3 regions of the Streptomyces sp. NPDC019531 genome follow, and region 3 is predicted to be linked to each of the others. Evidence: riboswitches for the same ligand, from Rfam matches in the RefSeq annotation. Region 3 holds a riboswitch; each other region holds the start of a gene.
What was found. Region 3 has a riboswitch for cobalamin ahead of ACI2L1_RS19215 (CbtB-domain containing protein). Riboswitches for the same ligand answer to the same signal wherever they lie in the genome.

Region 1 (3,390 bases), on a different contig from region 3:
CTGCCCTCCAGCTCCTCGCACGCCCTCATGGGCGGTCTGATCGGCGCCACCATCGCCTCGGCGGGCATGGGCGCGGTCCACGGTGACGCGCTCGTCACCAAGGTCCTCATCCCGGCGGTCGCGGCGCCCATCGTCGCGGGCGTCGCCGCCATGCTGGCCACCCGCCTCTCCTACTCCCTGGGCAAGAAGGCCGACGGCAAGGCCGCGGCGAAGGGCTACCGCACCGGCCAGATCGCCTCGGCCGGCCTGGTCTCGCTCGCCCACGGCACCAACGACGCGCAGAAGACGATGGGCATCATCACCCTCGCCCTGGTCGCCGGCGGCGTCGTAGCGCCCGACTCCGACCCGCCCACCTGGGTCATCCTCTCGGCGGGCCTCGCCATCGCGCTCGGCACCTACCTCGGCGGCTGGCGCATCATCCGCACCATGGGCAAGGGGCTGACCGAACTCCAGCCGCAGCAGGGCTTCGCCGCCCAGACCAGCGCGGCCACGGTCATCCTGGCCTCGTCCCACCTCGGCTTCTCCCTCTCCACCACGCACTCCGTCTCCGGTTCGGTGATGGGCGCGGGCCTCGGCCGCAGGGGCGGGGTCGTCCGCTGGTCCACGGCCACCCGGATGTTCGTGGCCTGGGGCCTCACACTCCCGGCGGCGGCCCTGGTGGGCGCGCTGGCCGAGTCGGTCACGGATCTCGGCGACTGGGGTACGGCGGTCGTGGCGGTCTTCCTCGTCGCCTCCAGCGCGGCGATCTGGAAGATCTCGCGCCGCGAGGTCGTGGACGCGTCGAACGTCAACGCGACCGACGAGCCGGCCGGTGTGGTGACCACGGCGATCGCCGCCGTGACCCCGCCGCCCGCGGGCACGGTGACCGAGGACCTCACGGCCACGATCCCGGCCCCTCCCGCCACCACGGAACCGGCCGCCCCGCCGGCCGCCGTCTGAAACCCCGGTTACTAAGGAAGCCTCACCATGCAGATCGACTGGGAAGCGCTCGGCTCCGTCTTCGGCGTCAGCCTCGTCGTCACCGTGGGCCTGGTGGCCCTGTTCACCCTCGGCATCATGGGCCTCTCCCGCCAGGAGCGGGCCACCGCCCAGGGCGGCTCGGCGACCCTCGCGGTCGCCGGCGCGTACGCCTGCTTCGCGGCCTGCGCGGCGGCGGTGGCGTACGGGATCTCTCTGATCGTGGCTTGACGGCACCGATCGCCCGACGGCCGGGCGGGCACGGGACTTACGGTTCCGTGCCCGCCCGGCCGTCCGTGTGCGGCCGGTCCGCCCACTCCCGGGCCCGGTGGTGTGGGGTTCTGCACACTCTCCCGCCGCAGGTCAACAGCAAGTTGACTGCCGTTCGGGTGCGTGGTGGACTGCCGGGGCCATGTACGGCGGCAGCAGAGGAAGCCGGTGTGAATCCGGCGCGGTCCCGCCACTGTCACCGGGGTAGCAATCCCCGGGAGCCAGGAACTCTCGCCGCCGGTCTCGTCGAACCAGGGCGTGGACACCCTGAGTGAGGACATAACGCGATGCTCGCCTGCCGATCGACCCGCGCCATCCGGTGCTCGCACGACCCCGCGATCGGCTGAGCCGGTGCGTGCCGATCGCGTCTTCGCGTACGGCGCCGCCGCCGGCCTCCTCGGTGACCTGCTGTTCGGCGATCCGCGCCGCGGGCATCCGGTCGCCGCGTTCGGACGGGCGGCCGGTGCCGTGGAGCGGGTGCTGTGGCGGGACCACCGGGGGTGGGGCGCGCTGCACACCGCCGTGTGCGTGGGCGCCGCGGTGGGGCTCGGCGCCGTGGCGGAGAACGTCGTACGTCCGTCCCGTACCGCTTCCGTCGCGCTGACCGCCGCCGCCACCTGGGCCGTCGTGGGCGGGACTTCGCTCGTGCGGGAGGCCCGGGTCATCGGGCGGGCGCTGGAGGCGGGCGATGTCGAGGCGGCCCGGGAGCGGCTGCCGCATCTGTGCGGGCGCGATCCGCAGGCCCTCGACGCCGACGGGATCGCCCGGGCCGTCGTGGAGTCCGTGGCCGAGAACACCTCCGACGCCGTAGTGGGGGCCCTCGTGTGGGGGGCCGTCGGTGGAGTGCCGGGGCTGCTCGGGTTCCGGGCCGTGAACACGCTCGACGCCATGGTCGGGCACAAGTCGGCCCGGTACCGGCGGTTCGGGTGGGCCTCCGCCCGGCTCGACGACCTCGCCGGGTGGCCGGGGGCGCGGCTGACCGCCGTACTCGCCGTGCTGGCCGGTGATCGTCCGCGGGGTGCCGTGCGCGCCTGGCGGGAGGACGCCGGCAAGCATCCCAGTCCCAACGCCGGGCCGGTCGAGGCCTCGTTCGCGGGGGCGCTGGGAGTCAGACTCGGAGGGACTCTTTCGTACGCGGGACGGGTCGAGCACCGGCCCGTGCTCAATGGACAAGGGCGTGCCGTCGCCGCGTACGACATCGAGCGCGCCGCACGGCTGTCGCGGTGTGTCGGATTGCTCGCGCTCGGCGTCGGTGTCGTCGCGCGGGCCGTCGTGAAGGGGCGTGGGGCATGACGGGCGGAGGGCTTCTCGTCGCCGGAACCACCTCGGATGCCGGCAAGAGCGTCGTCACCGCCGGGATCTGCCGGTGGCTGGTGCGGCAGGGGGTGAAGGTCGCGCCGTTCAAGGCGCAGAACATGTCCCTCAACTCGTTCGTCACGCGCGAGGGTGCCGAGATCGGGCGGGCCCAGGCCATGCAGGCGCAGGCCTGTCGGGTCGAGCCGACCGCGCTGATGAATCCCGTGCTGCTCAAGCCCGGTGGTGAGCAGAGCAGTCAGGTCGTGCTGCTCGGGAAACCGGTCGGGGAACTGAGCGCTCGTGGCTATCACGGGGGGCGGCAGCAGAAGCTGCTCGGGACCGTGCTCGACTGTCTCGCCGAGTTGCGGGGCACGTATGACGCGGTGATCTGTGAGGGGGCGGGCAGTCCGGCCGAGATCAACCTGCGGCGGACCGACATCGTGAACATGGGGCTCGCGCGGAACGCCGGGCTGCCCGTGCTGGTCGTCGGGGACATCGACCGCGGTGGGGTCTTCGCCTCCTTCTTCGGGACCGTGGCGCTGCTCGGCCCCGAGGACCAGGCGCTCGTCGCCGGGTTCCTCGTGAACAAGTTCCGCGGGGACGTCTCGCTCCTCGAACCCGGGCTGGACATGCTCCACGGGCTCACCGGGCGGCGGACGTACGGCGTTCTGCCCTTCCGGCACGGGCTCGGGATCGACGAGGAGGACGGGCTGCGGGTGTCGTTGCGGGGGGCGGTCCGGGAGTCCCAGGTCTCCGCCCCGGTCGGCGAGGACGTCCTGCGCGTCGCCGTCTGCGCGATCCCCCTCATGTCCAACTTCACCGACGTCGACGCCCTGGCCGCCGAACCGGGAGTCGTGGTGCGGTTCG
Region 2 (3,390 bases), on a different contig from region 3:
GCCGTACGGTCCTCTCGCCGTTCAGCCCGCTCTTCCGCGAGGCGCGCTACCTGCTCGCCGAGGAGGCGGACATCCGCGACACCGCGCTCTACCACTCGGTTCTCGCAGCGGTGGCGCAGGGCAATACGACGCGCGGGGGCATCGCCGGTTACATCGGCCGCAAGTCCGTCGACATCTCCCACCCGCTCAACGTCCTTGAGGACAGTCACCTCCTCGCGCGCGAGGCGGACATCTTCCGGGCCGGCAAGTCGCAGTACCGCATCACCGAACCACTGATCAACTTCTACGAAGCCGTCATGCGTCCCGCCTGGACGCGGTTGGAGAGCGGCCAGGCCGCAGAGGTGTGGGCCCAGTCGGCCGAGCGGTTCGCGGCTCAGGTGGCGGGGCCGCATTTTGAGGCCGTGTGCCGGGAGTACGTGCTCGGGCCGGGGCGATCTCTGCTCGGCACGTCCCTGGGGGAGGTCGGAAGCGGAGTGGTTACCGACCCGAGGACGCGTCGGCAGATCGAGATCGACGTGGCTGTGGTCGAACCGGGATCTGGCGGGGCCAAGCCATCGGTCGCTCTGCTCGGGGAGGCGAAGTGGGGGACCATCATGGGGTTGAACCACCTCGAACGGCTTGCCCGGGCCCGGGACGTCCTTGCCGAGCGGGGGATGGACACCACGCGGTGCGGGCTGGCGTGCTTCAGCGCTGCGGGTTTCAGTGACGCCCTGCGGGCTGAAGCAGAACAAGGCGGAATCCTGCTGATCGGCCTCGACGAACTGTACGGTCGGGTGATGCCGGCAGCCGTTCTGCCCTAGCTAGCGCTCTTTCGCCGCTCCGGCCGAAAGCTCAAGTACAGCCTGTACGAGGACTTCCGGACGGCACACCGAGAGCGTGCTCCGCCACGCTCGAACCGGCTTCGCGCGGCTCAGGCGGGACGTCGCTCCTTGACGGGCAAACGTTGCCTGCCGTGGCACTAGCGGGTATCGGCAGGCCGTACCGCCCACCGCTGCTCCACCTTCGCGAGCCGCCAGTAGGCGATCGCCGCCGCCCACACCACCACGAACAGGCCGACGATGACGTAACCGACGTTGTCGAGGTCGATGTCGGCGATCCAGGTGGTGAGGGCGTCGGTGAGGTCGAGCTTGTCGTGCAGGACGCCGACCAGCTCGATCGTCCCGATGAAGAAGGCGACCGCGATGGACAGCCCGGTGATGGCGAGGTTGTAGAACACCTTGCGCACCGGGTTGGAGAAGGCCCACTGGTAGGCGAAGTTCATGAACGTGCCGTCGAGCGTGTCGAACAGGCTCATCCCGGCGGCGAAGAGCAGCGGCAGGCACAGGATCGCGTACCAGGGCAGCCCGGCCGCCGCGCCCGACCCGGCCATCACCATCAGGGTGACCTCGGTGGCGGTGTCGAAGCCGAGCCCGAAGAGAAAGCCCAGCGGAAACATCTGACCGGGCCGGGTGATGGACTTGGTGAGCCGCCCGAGGATCCGGTTCATGAACCCGCGCGAGTCGAGATGCTGCTCCAGCTCCTTCTCGTCGTACGTCCCCGCCCGCATCGCCCGGAAGACCTTCAGGATGCCGAGCAGCGCGACCAGGTTGAGGGCGGCGATCAGATAGAGAAACGACCCGGAGACCGTCGTACCGAGAAATCCGAGTACCTGATGGGTACTTGAGTCCTCGTTCATGACCTTGCCGGCCAGCTGGGTGCCACCGGCGATCAGCGCCGCGAGCACGACCACGACACTGGAGTGCCCGAGCGCGAACCAGAACCCTCCGGACACCGGCCGCTTCCCGTCCGCCATCAGCTTGCGGGTGGTGTTGTCGATCGCGGCGATGTGGTCGGCGTCGAAGGCGTGCCGCATACCGAGGGTGTAGGCGGTGATGCCGAGTCCGATACCGAAGGCCTTGTCCCCGACTTCGTAGTGCTCCGGAACGACGAGCAGGAAGAGGATGCCGAAGGCGAGGACGTGCAGGGCGGCTATGGCGGCCATCAGACCGGCTGTCTTGACGGTGTCCTCGCGCCGCCAGCGGAAGGATGCGGCGGTCTCGGCTGCCTTGGGCAGGCCAGGATCAGTCATACGGTGGTCACTCCAGCACCTCGTTGGATGAACTCGTGAGCTGCCGTGGCCGGTCTCCTGGCTTACGGGTCGTGCGTTCTCCCTGCCCGCCTTCCCGGCCGGATACTGACGGCCAGTGGCTGTCCCGCGAGGGACGTGGGCGGAGAACTCCCCGATCACAGTGGCGAGGGCCGCGCCGGCCTGAACCCCCTGAGGGGTCGTCACCGGCTTCCCGAGCACCACGGCCCGACCACCGTAGGCGGGCGGATCGTCTCCTGCATAGCTGCATACCTGCGCAGGTATGGAAGATCACATACAGGGCCTGGGAGGATGAGGGCCATGCATCTCGTCCCGTCCGACCGAGCGGACCGCCGCACCATCGACGGACACCGGGTGTGCGACGCCATCGCGGCGATCGGCGACCCCGGCCATGTCCGCGCCTGGTCGGACCGCTTCGCCCTCCTGGCCGACCCCAACCGCCTCTCCCTGCTCCTCGCCCTGCACCGAACCGGCCCCCTGGCGGTCTCCGACCTCGCGATCGCGACGGGGATGAACGACCCCGCCGTATCGCAGGCGCTGCGGCTGCTGCGGGCGGCGGGGGTGGTGGCGGGGGAGAAGGAGGGGCGGGTGGTGCGGTATTCGGTGGTGGACGAGGCGGTGCGGGGGTTGCTGAAGCAGGTGTCCTGACCTGGTCAGAGGTGGGTGTCGTGCACGGGGCCGCCGGGATACCGGTCGCCCATGGATCAGGTCGAAGTCGTCGTCGCCCATTCCGAGCGCGCGACTCTGCGCGTCGGTGACGTGTTCTTGAAGGTGGACGCCGACCAGGCGCGCATGGACGTCGAGGTCGAGGCGATGTCCCTCGCGCCGGTCCCGACGCCGGAGGCCCTGTGGTGCAAGCCGGGGGTGGTGCTCGGCCGGCTCGGCGAGCAGTCGACCGCGTCACCGGCGGCGGGTGCCGCCATCCGGAAGCTGCACGAAGCGCCGCCGCCGCCCCTGCCGGGCCGGCCGGAGCATCGTCGCGCCGACGGCGGAACTCGACGCCGAGTGCGAGTCACTCGTGACGAACGGCGTCCTGCCCGCCGAAGAGCACCTCGACGCGTCATCACCGGCTACGGGACCGACGTCGACCTCGATGTGATCCGTGCGTGGTGGTCGTTGCGAAGCCTGCTGATAGTCCGCTGACTGACCGAGCACGGCTTCGACCCCTTCGCACCGGGGTGTGAGGTCGACGTGCTGAGATCCCGGATGTGAGGTGTTGCTGATCAGGGTCGTCCGCTGTGCAGGGAGTGCAGGAAGGGGGTCCAGGCGCCGGGGGCGGCGAGGAGTATCGGGCCGTCGGAGTA
Region 3 (3,390 bases):
CCGGTTCCCTGCGTCCGGCCACGTGTGTGGTCGTCTCTCCGAGTGTGCGCTGCCGGGAGACGGCGACCGCGCTCGGCCTCGACGGAGCGGAGGCCGAGGAGTTGGCCGGGCTGGACGTGGGGCGCTGGCGGGGCCGGAGCCTCGACGAGGTCAACGGCGGTGAGCCGGAGGCGGTGGCCCAGTGGCTCACGGACCCCTCGTCCGCGCCCCACGGCGGAGAGTCCGTGCGGGACCTGTGCGCCCGCGTGGCTCGCTGGCTGGAGACGTCACTGGACACGGACGGCCGTACGCTCGCCGTGGTCGAGCCGGAGATCGTGCGGGCCGCGGTGGTCCACGTGTTGGCGGCTCCCCATGCGGCGTTCTGGCGGCTCGACGTGCCGCCGCTGACGGCCACTTCGGTCAGCGGCCGGAGCGGCCGGTGGAACATGCGGCTCGGGCACCCGCTGGACGCGGCCGAACCCGACGCCTGAGGATCATGATGCCGAGTCGCAGGGGCTCCAGGAGCTGCTCGGTCCGCTCAGCTGCTGCCCGAGCACCCGCACGCGGGCGCTCCGGTCACTCTGCTCTCCCCCTCCTCACCGCACTCGGCGTCGTCGCTGCCCGGAGCACGCGAGAGGGCCCGCGGATGGTTCCGCGGGCCCTCTCGTCGTATCGGTCATGTCACTGGCGGGCGGCCACCGCCGTGCCCGCGGAAACCGTCGCCGGCTTCGGGTGCAGCAGCCGCTCGGCCAACTCGCCGAAGGCCAGGCCGAATCCGCCCCACAGCACAGCCTGGATGGCCAGCGCGGAGAGCCGGAACCGCCACAGCAGAGTGGCCGGGAAGTCCGCCGGGACCTCGTTGACGACCGGCAGGAACTGGTACGCCAGACCGATCACCGCGGCGAAGGCGGCGACCGCGACGACCGTCGCCCACCACGTGCCCAGACGGGGCGCGAGCCGCTTGCCGAGGATGGTGGCGGCGACCGCCAGGAGCACGCTGAGCACCATCATCAGGAAGTAGAGGGTGGTGCGCTTGCCGATGGTGTCGGGGTCACCGACCGACGGCGGGCTGGCCGGGTACTTCAGGAACGGCACGACGTAGACGGCGAGCAGCGCGGTGCCCGACAGCAGCAGGGCCGTGGCCCGCGGGGAGAAACGGCCCACGCGGCCCAGCGCGAAGCAGAAGGCGAGGGCGGCGATGCCACCGAAGGCGACCCCGTAGATCAGGACACCGGTGGCAAGGCCGGCGGTGGACTGCAGGGAGCGGGAGACGAGTTCGACCTCGTGCTCGTGGGCGGGAGCGTGCGCCTCCTCGAAGCCGATGGCGCTGTCGACGCTGGGTTCACCGAGGAAATAGGCCGCGATCAGGGCCAGCACGCCCGCGCCGAGGCCGGCGAGCATGCCACGGACGAGCAGGTTTCTCACCGTTGCGGAGTTCATGAGTGTGCGGCGTCCCTCGGGTCAGTGGCAGGGGAAGCCGAGAAGGTGGCGGGCGTCGTGCACCCACTCGTGCACGTCCGCGCCGTTGACCACGGAGGTGGCACCCTGCTCGGCGCCGACGAAGTACAGCAGGACCAGCATCAGGACGCCGAAGAAGACCGCCCAGGGGGCAATGTCCTTCAGCGGCAGCTTGGCGGGTACGACGGGGGTGGTGGCGGTCGGCTGAGCGACATGCTGCGCCATGGCAGGTGCCTCCTCTGGGAGTTCGCGTCCCAACTCGGTGGTGCACAGGACGACGGCCACGGGTCTGACTCGCCACCGTCCCTCGCGGGGCGGTGGCACACAGTGGCGCGACCGTGCCGGATTCCCACCGGCTTCCGTCTCGCCGTCGTCGATATCGGACAGACCGTACCGCGTGTCGCGTGCATGGCCAAGACCGCGTCCACCTGGCGCGACCTTCCTCTCCGCTCCAGGAGGACGCCCTCGTGACGTCCGGGTCGAGGTCTCACACGCTGAGCGCGGCTCGTACCGTCTGCTCCGCGCCCGTTCCTCCTTCGCCGGACGAGGTCACTCGGCCCGCTTCGAGTACGTAGTAGCGCTGGGCGGCGCGCATGGCGAATCCGACGTGCTGCTCGACGAGGAGGACGGAGAGTCCGCCGCGTCGGGCGAGGGCGAGGATCGTTTCCTCGATCTCGGCTACGACGGAGGGCTGGATGCCCTCGGTCGGCTCGTCGAGCAGCAGGAGCCGAGGGCGGGTCACCAGGGCCCGGGCGATGGCCAGTTGCTGGCGCTGGCCGCCGGAGAGCAACCCGGCGCGGCGGCCGGAGAGTTCACGCAGAACGGGAAAGAGGTCCAGCGCCTCGGCGATCGCCTCCTTGCCGTCCGCGCGTCCGTCCGCCACGAGTTGGAGGTTCTCGGCGGTGGTCAGGTGCGGGAAGGACTGCTGGCCCTGCGGAACGTACCCCATGCCTCGGGCCACGCGCTGGTGCGGGGCGAGACGGGTGATGTCCTCGCCGTCCAGCAGGACGGTGCCGCTCCTCGGCTTGATCAGGCCCATGACCGCGCGCAGAAGCGTGCTCTTGCCGGCGCCGTTGTGACCGAGGACGGCCGCGACGCCGTCCTCGGGGACCGCGACGGTCACGTCGTGCAGCACGGTGGTGCGGTCGTAGCCCGCACGGACGTTGCTCAACTCCAGCATGGGGATCACGCCTCCTCGGCGACACGTACGGGGGCGGGATCGGGTTCGGAGGCGCGGCCCAGGTAGACCTCCTGGACCTTCGGGTCGGCCTGGACCTCGGCGACCGTGCCCTCGCTGAGGACCTTGCCGGCGTGCAGGACGCTCACGCTGCGGGCGAAGGAGCGCATGAAGTCCATGTCGTGTTCGATGACGACGACCGTGTGGTCCTCGCTCACCCGCTGGAGCAGTTCGCCGGTGGCCTCGCGTTCGTCGTGGCTCATGCCGGCGACGGGTTCGTCGAGCAGCAGCAGCTTCACGTCCTGGACGAGCAGCATGCCGATTTCCAGCCACTGCTTCTGGCCGTGCGCGAGGACTCCCGCCGGGCGGTCGCGCAGATCCGTCAGGCCGGTGGTCTCCAGCGCCCTCGTCACCGGCTCGGGAATGCCCTTGCGGCGGCGGAGCATCGTCATCACTCCCCTCCCCGCGCCCGCCGCGATGTCGAGGTTCTGCAGAACCGTCAGTTGCTCGAAGACGGTGGCGGTCTGGAACGTCCGGCCGATGCCGAGGCGGGCGATCCGGTGCACGGGCCTGCCATGGAGCTCCTGGTCACCGAAGCGGACCGAACCCGTGGACCTCACCAGCCCGGTGACCGCGTCGACCAGCGTGGTCTTGCCGGCTCCGTTCGGACCGATGAGGAAGCGCAGGTCGCCGGGGCGGATGTCCAGGTCGACACCGTCGACGGCCTTGAAGCCGTCGAACGTGACGCGCAGGTCGCGGATGATCAGTCCCTCGCC

Region 1: it holds a riboswitch for cobalamin, as region 3 does, so the genes downstream of both, ACI2L1_RS23855 (cobalamin biosynthesis protein) here and ACI2L1_RS19215 (CbtB-domain containing protein) in region 3, are expected to answer to the same signal.
Region 2: it holds a riboswitch for cobalamin, as region 3 does, so the genes downstream of both, ACI2L1_RS04830 (HoxN/HupN/NixA family nickel/cobalt transporter) here and ACI2L1_RS19215 (CbtB-domain containing protein) in region 3, are expected to answer to the same signal.

What each region holds. Positions count from the first base shown of each region.
Region 1 covers NZ_JBJDQL010000021.1:78,120-81,509, reverse strand. The annotation lists gene ACI2L1_RS23865 (anion permease) at 1-939, shown strand, start outside; gene ACI2L1_RS23860 (hypothetical protein) at 967-1,188, shown strand; cobalamin riboswitch at 1,346-1,478, shown strand; gene ACI2L1_RS23855 (cobalamin biosynthesis protein) at 1,579-2,520, shown strand; gene ACI2L1_RS23850 (cobyric acid synthase) at 2,517-3,390, shown strand, end outside.
Region 2 covers NZ_JBJDQL010000003.1:114,266-117,655, reverse strand. The annotation lists gene ACI2L1_RS04835 (ATP-binding protein) at 1-800, shown strand, start outside; gene ACI2L1_RS04830 (HoxN/HupN/NixA family nickel/cobalt transporter) at 959-2,068, opposite strand; cobalamin riboswitch at 2,098-2,306, opposite strand; gene ACI2L1_RS04825 (ArsR/SmtB family transcription factor) at 2,387-2,734, shown strand; partial or broken gene ACI2L1_RS04820 (hypothetical protein) at 2,786-3,298, shown strand; gene ACI2L1_RS04815 (DUF397 domain-containing protein) at 3,310-3,390, opposite strand, start outside.
Region 3 covers NZ_JBJDQL010000014.1:166,757-170,146, reverse strand. The annotation lists gene ACI2L1_RS19225 (histidine phosphatase family protein) at 1-470, shown strand, start outside; gene ACI2L1_RS19220 (CbtA family protein) at 661-1,419, opposite strand; gene ACI2L1_RS19215 (CbtB-domain containing protein) at 1,441-1,662, opposite strand; cobalamin riboswitch at 1,700-1,844, opposite strand; gene urtE (urea ABC transporter ATP-binding subunit UrtE) at 1,925-2,617, opposite strand; gene urtD (urea ABC transporter ATP-binding protein UrtD) at 2,623-3,390, opposite strand, start outside.